2 regions of the Kribbella sp. NPDC051587 genome follow, and region 2 is predicted to be linked to the other one. Evidence: riboswitches for the same ligand, from Rfam matches in the RefSeq annotation. Region 2 holds a riboswitch; the other holds the start of a gene.
What was found. A riboswitch is a leader RNA that binds a small molecule or an ion and turns the genes downstream of it on or off. The one in region 2 is predicted to bind thiamine pyrophosphate.

Region 1 (5,151 bases), on a different contig from region 2:
CGGACGCCGCCGACTGGCCCGATCCCGACCTGTGGCAGGCGGTCAACGGGCTGCCCGAGCGGCAGCGGTACGCGATCACGCTCAAGTACGTCGGCGACCTCGACCACCACGGTGTGGCCGCCGCCCTGGACACCACCCCCGCAGCCTCGCGGCGCCTTGTCAGCGACGCCCTCGCGACCCTGCGCCGCACACTCGGAGTTGACGCATGAACGCACTGGAGGACCGGCTGACCCGGTTCAGCATCCCTGACCTCAAACCACCCGTCCTACCGGACGCCGACGTCGCCTACGCCCTGCACGACACCCCGATCGGCACGCTGCTGCTCGCGATCGCGCACGGCCGGGTGGTGGCGAGCTCTTTCGGCGACGAGGAGACGATGACCGGGCGACTGGCCCGCGCCATCTCGCCCCGGGTACTACGCCAGCCACGCGCACTGGACGTCGTACGGAAGGAGCTGGACGAATACCTCGCCGGAGAGCGGCAGGAATTCACCGTGCCGGTCGATCTCACCCTCGCGACGCCGTTCCAGCAATTGGTCCTGAGTGATCTCCGCACGCACACCAGCTACGGCCACACCAAGACCTACGGCCAGCTCGCCGGAGAGATCGAACGACCCAAGGCAGCACGAGCAGTCGGTACGGCGCTGGGCGCGAACCCCGTGTGTGTCCTCCTGCCTTGCCACCGGGTGATCGGGGCGAGCGGCGCGCTGACCGGGTACGCGGGCGGCCTCGAGGCGAAGCGCTACCTGTTGAACCTCGAAAAGAAAAGAATGCTTTCCCCGTAGCGGATTGCCGGGATTTACAGTTGAGGCAATCAGGAGCAGGTCCCCAATGTGGAGTGGGGATCTGCTCCTATTCTTTCGGGGTTCAGGCGTGGATCTCGAGGATCAGCCGGCGCCGGCCGCCCCACTCGCGCTTGTAGACCTTGTAGTTGTCGATCCCCGCGGCGGCGCAGAGCCGGCCGTAGCTGATCTCGTCGTGGATGTAGTGCACGCTGCTCAGCCCGTCGGCGTGCTCGGTGGTGACGATCCGGTGCTCCGGGCCCTGGCGCAGGCCCAGCGCGATCTCGCCCGCCTTGGCCGGCCCCCAGGACGGGCCCTCGATGACCGCGAGCCCGCCCGGCTTCAGCACCCGGGAGATCTCGCAGATCGTCGAGATCTGCTCGTCCTCGGCGAACAGCTCGTGGAACGCGGTCCACAGGCAGATCACCGCGTCGAACGAGTCCCACGCATAGGGCAGATCGGTCATCGACCCGATCGCCCAGTCGATCGCCAGCTCCTCCTCGGCCGCCTTGGCGCGGCCGGCCTCGATCAGGTTCGGCGAGATGTCGAGGCCGCGCACGGTCTTCCCGGCCCGCGCCAGCGGGAGGCTGATCCGGCCGTAACCACAGCACAGGTCCAGGACCGTTTCGCGGCCCTCCAGGAGCTCTTCGACGGCCTTGACGATGTCTGCGTCCCGCTCGGGCGAGGTCCGCGCGGACAGACCGTCGACGCCGAGTTCGGCGTACTCGGCCCGGCTGCGCAGTGCGGAGTTGAGCATGGGGGCAAGTATCCCGCGTGCCTCAGGTCAGTTGTCCACTGGTACGCGGGTCACGATCCGGCCGCGACCGATTTTGCCGAGCGCGACAGCGGCCACCATGGAAACGACGATGCTCGTATAGGTCGCGCCCAGCCAGCCCGGTACGGCGTGTCCGCCGAAGAGCTTGCCCTGGACATCGAGCCAGAACGGCGACCAGCCGGCGACCGTGCCCGGATTGACGAGCTGGTAGGCGACGAAGCCGATCAGCCACGCGACCGCGGGCTGCCAGCGGAACTTCGCCGTACCGGAAACGTCCCAGTTCATCTTGCTCACCAAGAAGAAGTCGGCGATCGCGACCGCGAACAGCGGGATGAAGACCGAGCCGATCAGGTAGAGGAACTGCGTGTAGTTGCCCAGGTCAACCAACAGCGCGAGGCCGGTGGCGAGGACACCGATCGCGACCGAGATCCAGCGACGGTCGACATGACCGATCAGATTGTGCGCGGCCATCGTGGTCGAGTAGACGTTCGCGTAGGCCTCGTCGACCTCGTCCACCAGCAGCACGAACAGCGCGATCGCGCCGGCCGGCAAGGTGACGAGAGCGGTGATCACGCCTTCGCTGTCGGTCTGCAGCGTCGCCACCGCGAAGACACCCAAGGCGTAGTACAGGATCGCGGCCAGGCCGTAGCCGAGCGCGGAACCTCCGAACGCGGCCTTGTTGGTCTTCGAGTGCCGCGTGTAGTCCGCGGCCAGCGGAGCGAACGAGACGACACCCGCGGCGGCCAGGTCGACGGCCGGCCAGAAGCCGAACACGCCGTCCTGCGGGAGACCGTGCACCGGCTTGCTCAGCACCTGAACAAATAGGTAGACCGAGGCAATCAAAACCAGCCAGACCATGAACTTGCGCAGGACTTTCACGCTGCCCAGCGGCCGGACCGCCATCGTGGTGGCGATGATTCCGGCCAGGACGACGAACAGCCAGCGCCAGCGTTCACTCGTCACCGCGACCGCGGCCTGCGCGATCACGATGATCTCCATCGTGGCCCAGCCGATGTTCTGCGCGATGTTCAGGACGGTCGGGGCCATCGACCCGCGACGGCCGAAGATGCCGCGCAGCGCGGTCATCGCCGGTGCTCCGGTCTGCGAGCCGAAGACGGCCGCGCCGCCGAGCACCAGCGCACCCATCCCGCACCCGACGACCACGGCCAGCAGGCCCTGCCACAACGACCCCGTGTACGCCGCGACGAGCGCGCCGGTGACCGGGCCGAACAGGGAGATGCCGAAGTTTCCCCAGAGGGTGAACTGATCGAGGAACCCGAGAGTCCTCGGTGCGTCCGTGGTGAGGACGAGCGGTGCCTCGGTGGTGGCAGGACGAATTGCAGTGTCAGTCATCGCGATCCCTACGCCGGCATTACCCGGTCAGGTTCAGGCGGTCGGCGACCCGGATTGTCTCGTCGCCCTCTCAGCCCGCATTCGGCGCGAGCTCCCGCAGAGGTTTGCTACCGCGTCAACGATACTGCGTCAGCCAGTTGGCCGCGCGGCGGCTGCTCGGTGGATGAGCGCGGCCACCTCCGGGCCGTTGGTCAGCACCGGCATGTGCGCGCCGGTGGACAGGGTCCGCGCCTCACCATGGGTCAGCGCGGCCAGCCTGCTCGCGAAGTCGGCTGACGACAGGTGGTCGTGCTGCGAGCGGATGATCACTACTGGTGCTTTGACCCGGGTGATCACTGCGGCCAGGTCGTGCTTGCGGCAGGCGGCCGCGGCCCGGGCGATCGTCGGCATGCCGGTCCGCGCGTACTGCGGGGCGAGGACTGGGATGAGCTTTGGCGACTCCGGGGCGGCGGACTCCAGCCAGCGCATGCCTAGGTCCAGCCAACTGGAGGCCTTGGTGTCACCGCTCGGAGCGATCAGCACCAGCGCGTGAACCAGCTCGGGGTGTGCGACGGCCAGCTCCACTGCGATCTGTGCGCCGGCGGAGTGCCCGACGAGCACCGAACGCTCGCGCACCTTCCGCTCCAGGATCGCGGCGAGAGCCTCGGGGTGCAGGTCCTCACGCTCGCCCGCAGGTTCGCCGTACCCGGGGAGTGTGACGACGTTGTAGGGCAGGGAGAGGTGCTCGACGGTCGGTGCATACGACTCGACGCCCAGTCCGAGGCCTGGGACGAGTACGACGGGGGTGCTCACTCCCAGGGCGGACGGCCGGGCGCGGACCGGACCACGGTGTCGTAGTCCGGCTTGAGCTCGCGGTAGCCGAGGAAGAGGCCGACTGCGAGGAGCAGCAGTCCGAACCCACCCCACCCGTACGCGGTCGGCAGCCGGTCGAGAGTGGAGTCAACGGACCCCAGACCGGTCGTCAGCACCATGATCAGCCAGATGAGCAGCGGGACGAGCGAGGCGGCGACCACTACACCGCCGATGATCTCGGACAGCTCCGGCTGCCGATTGAGCTTGCGGCGAGCCAGCACGTCACGCGCCCACAGCGCCAAGGCCGCCACACCGACCAGAACGATCAGCAGCTGACCGAGAGCGTCGATGACGTCGGTGCGCAGCGGGTGATTGAGCGGAGAGCCCGGTGCCTGGGTGATCTCCCGGATCGAGACCCGCTGGATCGAGATCACCATCAGTCCGTAGATCGCCGCGATCAGGGTGGCCAGCAGGACCACCTTGGCCGCCCGTGGGTCCCGGTCGGCGAAAGGCTCCTTACGCCCGTACGTCGGGAAGTGGTCCGGGTGCGCGTCCACGGGGGCGCCGTACGGGTGTCCGGGCCGGTAGCTCGGTGGCTGCGCCGGGTCGGTCGGCGGACCGCCGTACTGGCCTGGTTGGGAGCCGTAGGGCTGCGACGGCGCGTACGGGACAGGCGGTAGCGGCTGACCGCCGCCGGCATACGTGCCACCGCCGTACGGCGTGGGCGGAGCGAAGTGCTGCTCCTCGCCGCGCTGTGCGTTGTCCGGCTGCTGCTCAGGCTCCGGATCACGCCCGTACGTCGGGAAATCCTGTGACGACATCGCTGCTCCCTCCCTCGGGACTCAGCTTCTCACGGGAGCTGGTCAGGTGGCCTTGATCGTCGGCCATGCGTTCGGACGACAGCCACCCAGGCCCTTCGTCTGCTGCATCATCACCGGCGCGGGCGTCTTCGCCTTCGCACAGGTCGAGTGCCCATGCCCAAGCGCGTGCCCGACCTCATGGTTCACCAGATAGCTCCGGTACAGCGCGACATCCCCGCCGTACGCCGGGACCGCGTACATCCACCGCTTCGCGTTCAGCACGACCCGGTCCTCCACCCGGCACGACACCTCGCCACCGGTGTCGAGCGGCAGACACAGCTTGTCGGTCAGCGTCGGCGTGGCCACGATGATCCGCAGATCCACCTCATCGGAGTCGGTCCGCTCGAAGCTCACCGGATGCACCGCCTGCCACCCCCGCGGATCCGTCAGCGTCTTGTGAATCGCCTCCGCCACCGCCACCGGGTTCACCGACACACCCTGCTCGATCTCCACCCGGTACGTCAGCTTGTCCCGCACCCCGTTGGCCTTGTTCGACCCCGGCACCACACTCAGCCTGCCGCTCGACACCGTCACATTCGGCTTCGCACCCTTCGGCTGCCGAGTCAACGTAGGTGCCGGCCGCAACGGAG
Region 2 (5,151 bases):
GCCGACTTCCGCGTGCAGCTGTCGCGGATCAGCCCGCGGCCGGTGACGTTCTGGGCGGAGAGTTCGGGTGACACAACGGCCGTGACACGACCGTTCCGCGGGCTGGTGACGATCCCGGCGGGCCGCCGTACGGCGACAGTCAGGGTGCCGGTCTCGCCGAACAAGCGGGACGGGGACGACGACGAGTTCATCCTGGTGCTGTCGAAGTCGACGAACGCGATGATCGGCCGCTCACTGGCCAACGGAATCGTGCGCGACGACGATCCGACCCCCGTGCTGACGATCGGGCCGGGCGTCGGTACCGAAGGCCGAGGCGGTGTGGTGTTCCCGATGAAGCTGTCCGCGCCGTCGGACCGGGTCGTCACTCTGACGGCCGAACTCCGCAGCGGTACGGCGAAACTCGGCACCGACTTCCTCACCCCGGACGGTGGGCTCTACCCGCAGCTCGACGAAGGCCGCACCACCGGACAGTTCGTCGTACCGATCAAGGACGACAAACTCCGCGAGAAGGCCGAGACGTTCACCGTGGTCATCGCGGCCGCGGACGGCGCCGTACTGAAGGTCCCGTATCGGGTGACCGGCACCATCCGCGACAACGACTAGCTCAGCCTGACGTGGGCAATCCGGTGGTCGGCGATGAGGCCAGCGCGGAGTGCCAGCGGCGGGGGACCCGACCGGCCAGCCGGGCGTTGCGGCCGGCGGTGACGGCGTCGCGCATGGCGGCTGCCATCAGGGCCGGCTTCTCGGCGCGGGTGACCGGGGTTGCCAACATGACCGCGGCACAGCCGAGCTCCATCGCCAGCGCGGCGTCGCTCGCCGTACCGATGCCGGCGTCGACGATGACCGGGACGTTCGCCGCCTCGGCGATCAGCGCGATGTTGTGCGGGTTGCGGATGCCGAGGGCGGAGCCGATCGGCGCGGCCAACGGCATCACGGCCGCACAACCGGCCTGCTCGAGACGGCGAGCCAGGATCGGGTCGTCGTTGGTGTAGGGGAGCACGGTGAAGCCGTCGGCGACCAGGGTCTCCACGGCGTCCAGCAGCTCGAACGGATCGGGCAGCAACAGGTGGTCGTCGGCAACGACCTCGACCTTGATCAGGTCGGTCCCGAGCGCCTCACGCGCCAGCCGCGCGGTCAGCACGGCCTCCGCCGCGGTGTGACAGCCGGCCGTGTTCGGCAGGATCTCGATGCCGTGCCGCTTCAGCACATCGAGCACCGAACCCTCGTGCCCGGTCCCCAGCCGGCGCATCGCGACCGTGGTCAACTGGGTGCCAGAGGCAATCAATGCCTCTTCCATCACTTCCAGGTTGGCCGAACCGCCGGTTCCCATGATGAGTCGCGAGGAATACGTGCGGCCGCCCAGCTCGAAGGGGTCGTCCATCTCAGCCTCCCTGGACCGCGCCGACGATCTCGACCCGGTCACCCGCCGTCAGGATCGTGGCGGCCCACTCGTCGCGGGTCAGCACACTCTGGTTCACCGCGACCGCGATCCCGGTCTGCCGATCCGACATCTCCCGGACCAGCTCCGCGACCGACATCCCCGGTCCGCTGGTGGTCGCCGTACCGTTCACCCACACAGCGTGCTCAGCCGGCAACTCGTCGTACTGGGTCATGCGTCCTCCCTCCGTCGGAATTACCCGATTCAGGTTCAGCGGTCGGCGACGCCCTCTCTGTCGCCCTCTCAGCCCACTCCGGTGCGAGCTCCCGCGGTCTGCGTTCGACTTTAGTTCCCTGTCAGCAAAGTGGCCAACTCTGTCGGCCTGTAGAGCACTTGCTTGCCGGCTCGCTGCGGTTCGACCAGGCCGGTACGGCGGAGCAGCTGGAGGTGCTGACTGACCGCTGACGGGGTGACTTGGAGCTCGGCGGCGACATCGGTGGTGGTGCGCGGGTGGGTGAGGAGCTGCAGGATGCGGGCGCGCGCCGTACCGATGAGTTGAGCGAGGTCTTGTGGGGTGGGCGGGTCGACGACCGTCCAGAGGTTGGCCTGGCCGCGCGGTGGGTAGCCGAGGAACGGTTCGGCGCCGGGGTCGTACGGGATGACGGCGTGTGGGCCGAACAGGGTCGGCTGCAGGACCAGGCCGCGGCCGGCGACCTTCTCCGAGCGGCTGTTGAGGCTCACCTTGTCGACCTTCAGAAGCCCTTGGCTGTAAGAGATTGCGGGGCCGAGCTCGTTGAGCATCGCGCCCGTGCCTTGCTGGGTGAGGACGTGACCGCGGTAGGTGATGTCGGCGGACAGGATGGTTCGCATCCGGTTCCAGTACGGCGCCATCACCGTCTGCCAGTAGTCGTCGAGCGCTCGGGTCACCTTCGCTGGTGTCAGCCCTGGGGGCAGCTCGCCGTTCACTGCTGCGAGCTGCCTCTCGAACGTGTCCTGATCGACTTTGCCTATGAGCTGGAGTTCATCAGCGAACTGGGTGAGCGGGGAGGTCGGCCTGGGCGTCAGGAAATCCGGGCTGCCCATCGTGTCGTTGACCAGGCAGCTCAGGACCGTCCAGTCCAGGTCGGTCAGGAGCGGTTGGACCGCGCGCACCCACGGCAGCTGCAACGGAAACCGACCGGGGTCCCGCAGCGCCCGCAGACTCAGCACAGTCTCCGCTGCAGGCGACAGCGCGAACCGGACCTCCTCCAGGTCCCTGGACGTCAGTTCATAGGTCAGCACACCCTCATTACATCCCGCTACTCACAGCCGATGCCGTCGTGGTCGGCGTCCAGGCGATAGATGTCGGACCCAGTGACGGTCACCGGACCATCGACGTACTCGGGTCCGTTCCCGCTCCCGCCGGAGCAGTCGACGTCGCTCGCGATCGGTACGCAGCCGCTGTAGTTCGGGTCGCAACCGCCGCTATCTGATTTTTCTTCAACCTTGGTTCCAACGGCGGTGACCTGGGACCGCGGCTCCTTGGTGACCTCTTGGCGGACGAGCTTCTTCGCCGTCTGCTTCCCGTCGACATACGTGATGCGGTACGTCGACTGCCGGGTCCCGTTGATTCCCGTCGTACGGATCGTGCGCTCGCCCTTCGGCAACTCGCTGTCCGTGACCGTCTTCTTCTTGAACGGGATCACGCTGGTGACGGTCACCGACTTCGTGGTCGTCACCGGTACGACGACTTTCGGCTTGGCTGGTGTGGTCACCGGCGTTGGTGTCGGTGATGCCGCTGGAGGTTCGCTCGGCGGCACGGTCACCGTCTGCGTGATCACCCCGCCGGCGACGGCGACCGGTTCGGTGGAGTCCGCCGTACCGCATCCAGCTCCGGCGACGAGCACAACGACAGCAACAAAGGCAGTGCGCAACACAGTTCCCCCCAACCCGCCGTCGGTTCCCCCCGCGGCAGGATTGTCAGCGCCCGGACCACCCAGGGCGAGCACCCTGCATATCACTCAGAGTGAGCCCACGACCAGACCTCGACGCTCCTTACCCGGCCGTAGCCCCAACCCCGGCCAGCGCCGCGAACACAATCCCCGCGACAAGTCCCACACTCCCCACCACGATCAACGGCCCCGCACTGATCGGCGGCTCCGGCACCTCCTGCCGAAACACCCCGAACAACCGCTCCTCAGACGGCCGAACCTCCCGCAACAACACCGCCGACGGATGCGACCGCGCCCCCACGCTCTCCAGCGACTCTACCGCCGCCCGCGCAGCCTCCACCGCGGCCCGCACCACCGCCACGATCACCACCACCGACGCGACCGTCAGCACCCCGATCAGCGCCGCCGTAGTCTGCGCCATCCCCACCTCGGCCGCCTCCGGCGCCAACGCCTTCCGCAGCGCCTGAACCGACCAGAACCCGAAGAACCCCAACACCCCCGCCGCAAGCCCGACCCCCGCCACAACCCCCGTCAACGGATTCTGCGCCCGCACCGCCGCCGCGAACCCCCGCGCATCCCGCGCCAGATCCCCCGCATCCCGAACCAGCCCCTCGAACCCGGCCAACGCCTCCGCCCGAGCCCGCAAAGTCACCCCGATCACGATCCGATCGGCCAGCCCCATCGACGAAGACTGCTCAACAATCTCCCGCCAGGCCCCCACGACCTCCCCGTGAGCCCCCACCACCTCGGCCCGCTCAACAACCCCCATAACGCCCCCTAGCCCCAGCCCCCCGGCGCAAACTAGTACTCGTCTGACCCCGACAGTACGCCTCACCACCCCCTTCCAACACCCGTCAACCCACCCCACCGCCCCCACCCCACCCCCAAACCTGCAACACTTGTCCCCAACCCCTCACCACCGGGGCCTCTAGCTCAATTGGCAGAGCAGCGGACTTTTAATCCGCGGGTTGTGGGTTCGAGTCCCACGGGGCCTACCAAAAAGGACGTCGACCGCACGTAAAGGACGCCGCTCCGCGGCGGCTCAGTCTTGGCGCCTCCGGCGCGCCTGCCCACCGAGGGGCTCGCCAGACCTGGCTCGGCGGCGGACAGGCGGCTTGGCGTACACCCGGCGTGCTCCGCAGCTGCTACTTCGTCGCTCCGCTCCTCAACGCGCCCGCTCCGCGCGCACCCACCCACCCCCGGCTGATCTCCGTCTTCCCCCTGCGGGCTTACCGCCCGCTCCACGCGCTAGCGCGACCGAGCCCGCGGTGGCTCGTCGCCGACGTACGGGCTCAATGTGCTCGGGGCCGAGCATCAGGCGATCTTCGTGGCACCGGAACCCTGTCCGTCTCGCGATCAGGCGGTGGCCGGGTGATGCGCCTCGTGGGCGGTGACGACCTTTGGGCCGAGCACGGCACTCTCACGCAAGATTCGGCAGCGCAGGCTCACGGACGAGTCTGCGGGTCTGGAACCGATGTCGCGGCGGGCGAAATCGAGCCCGTCGACGCTGGCCGACGAGGTCAGGCAACAGCGATCGGGTCCGGGCTGCACTCGAGTAGTCCGGGCTCGGCTTCGGCCTGATCAGGGGGGCACGCCGTGGACCTGGGGCCGGTACCGTCGATTGCGTTCCTGGGCCGGATCTTCCGCCAAGACGGCTGCGGGTTCGGCCATCCAGCCCCGAACGTCTGCTGGCAACTCGACGCCACCGGATATGTCCTCGACCGCGGCTGGGAATTTCACTTGTGCGGCGCGAGTCGCTCGCCGTACCGATGTGGAGCTTGGCGTTGCCTCGCCCGATTCGCAGGCGGTGCGGATCGGGCGAGGCGAGGGCGCTACGCCGAT

Region 1: linked by a shared signal. The riboswitch ahead of ACIA49_RS29705 (purine-cytosine permease family protein) and the one ahead of thiS (sulfur carrier protein ThiS) in region 2 are both predicted to bind thiamine pyrophosphate.

What each region holds. Positions count from the first base shown of each region.
Region 1 covers NZ_JBITDE010000010.1:36,623-41,773, forward strand. Annotated here, with positions in the region: gene ACIA49_RS29690 (RNA polymerase sigma factor) at 1-209, shown strand, start outside; gene ACIA49_RS29695 (methylated-DNA--[protein]-cysteine S-methyltransferase) at 206-784, shown strand; gene ACIA49_RS29700 (class I SAM-dependent methyltransferase) at 867-1,538, opposite strand; gene ACIA49_RS29705 (purine-cytosine permease family protein) at 1,566-2,909, opposite strand; TPP riboswitch at 2,897-3,017, opposite strand; gene ACIA49_RS29710 (alpha/beta fold hydrolase) at 3,039-3,701, opposite strand; gene ACIA49_RS29715 (hypothetical protein) at 3,698-4,522, opposite strand; gene ACIA49_RS29720 (DUF3152 domain-containing protein) at 4,565-5,095, opposite strand.
Region 2 covers NZ_JBITDE010000019.1:49,220-54,370, reverse strand. Annotated here, with positions in the region: gene ACIA49_RS39500 (Calx-beta domain-containing protein) at 1-603, shown strand, start outside; gene ACIA49_RS39495 (thiazole synthase) at 605-1,381, opposite strand; gene thiS (sulfur carrier protein ThiS) at 1,383-1,613, opposite strand; TPP riboswitch at 1,603-1,718, opposite strand; gene ACIA49_RS39485 (DUF5937 family protein) at 1,724-2,659, opposite strand; gene ACIA49_RS39480 (G5 domain-containing protein) at 2,677-3,291, opposite strand; gene ACIA49_RS39475 (hypothetical protein) at 3,413-3,991, opposite strand; tRNA gene ACIA49_RS39470 (tRNA-Lys) at 4,232-4,307, shown strand.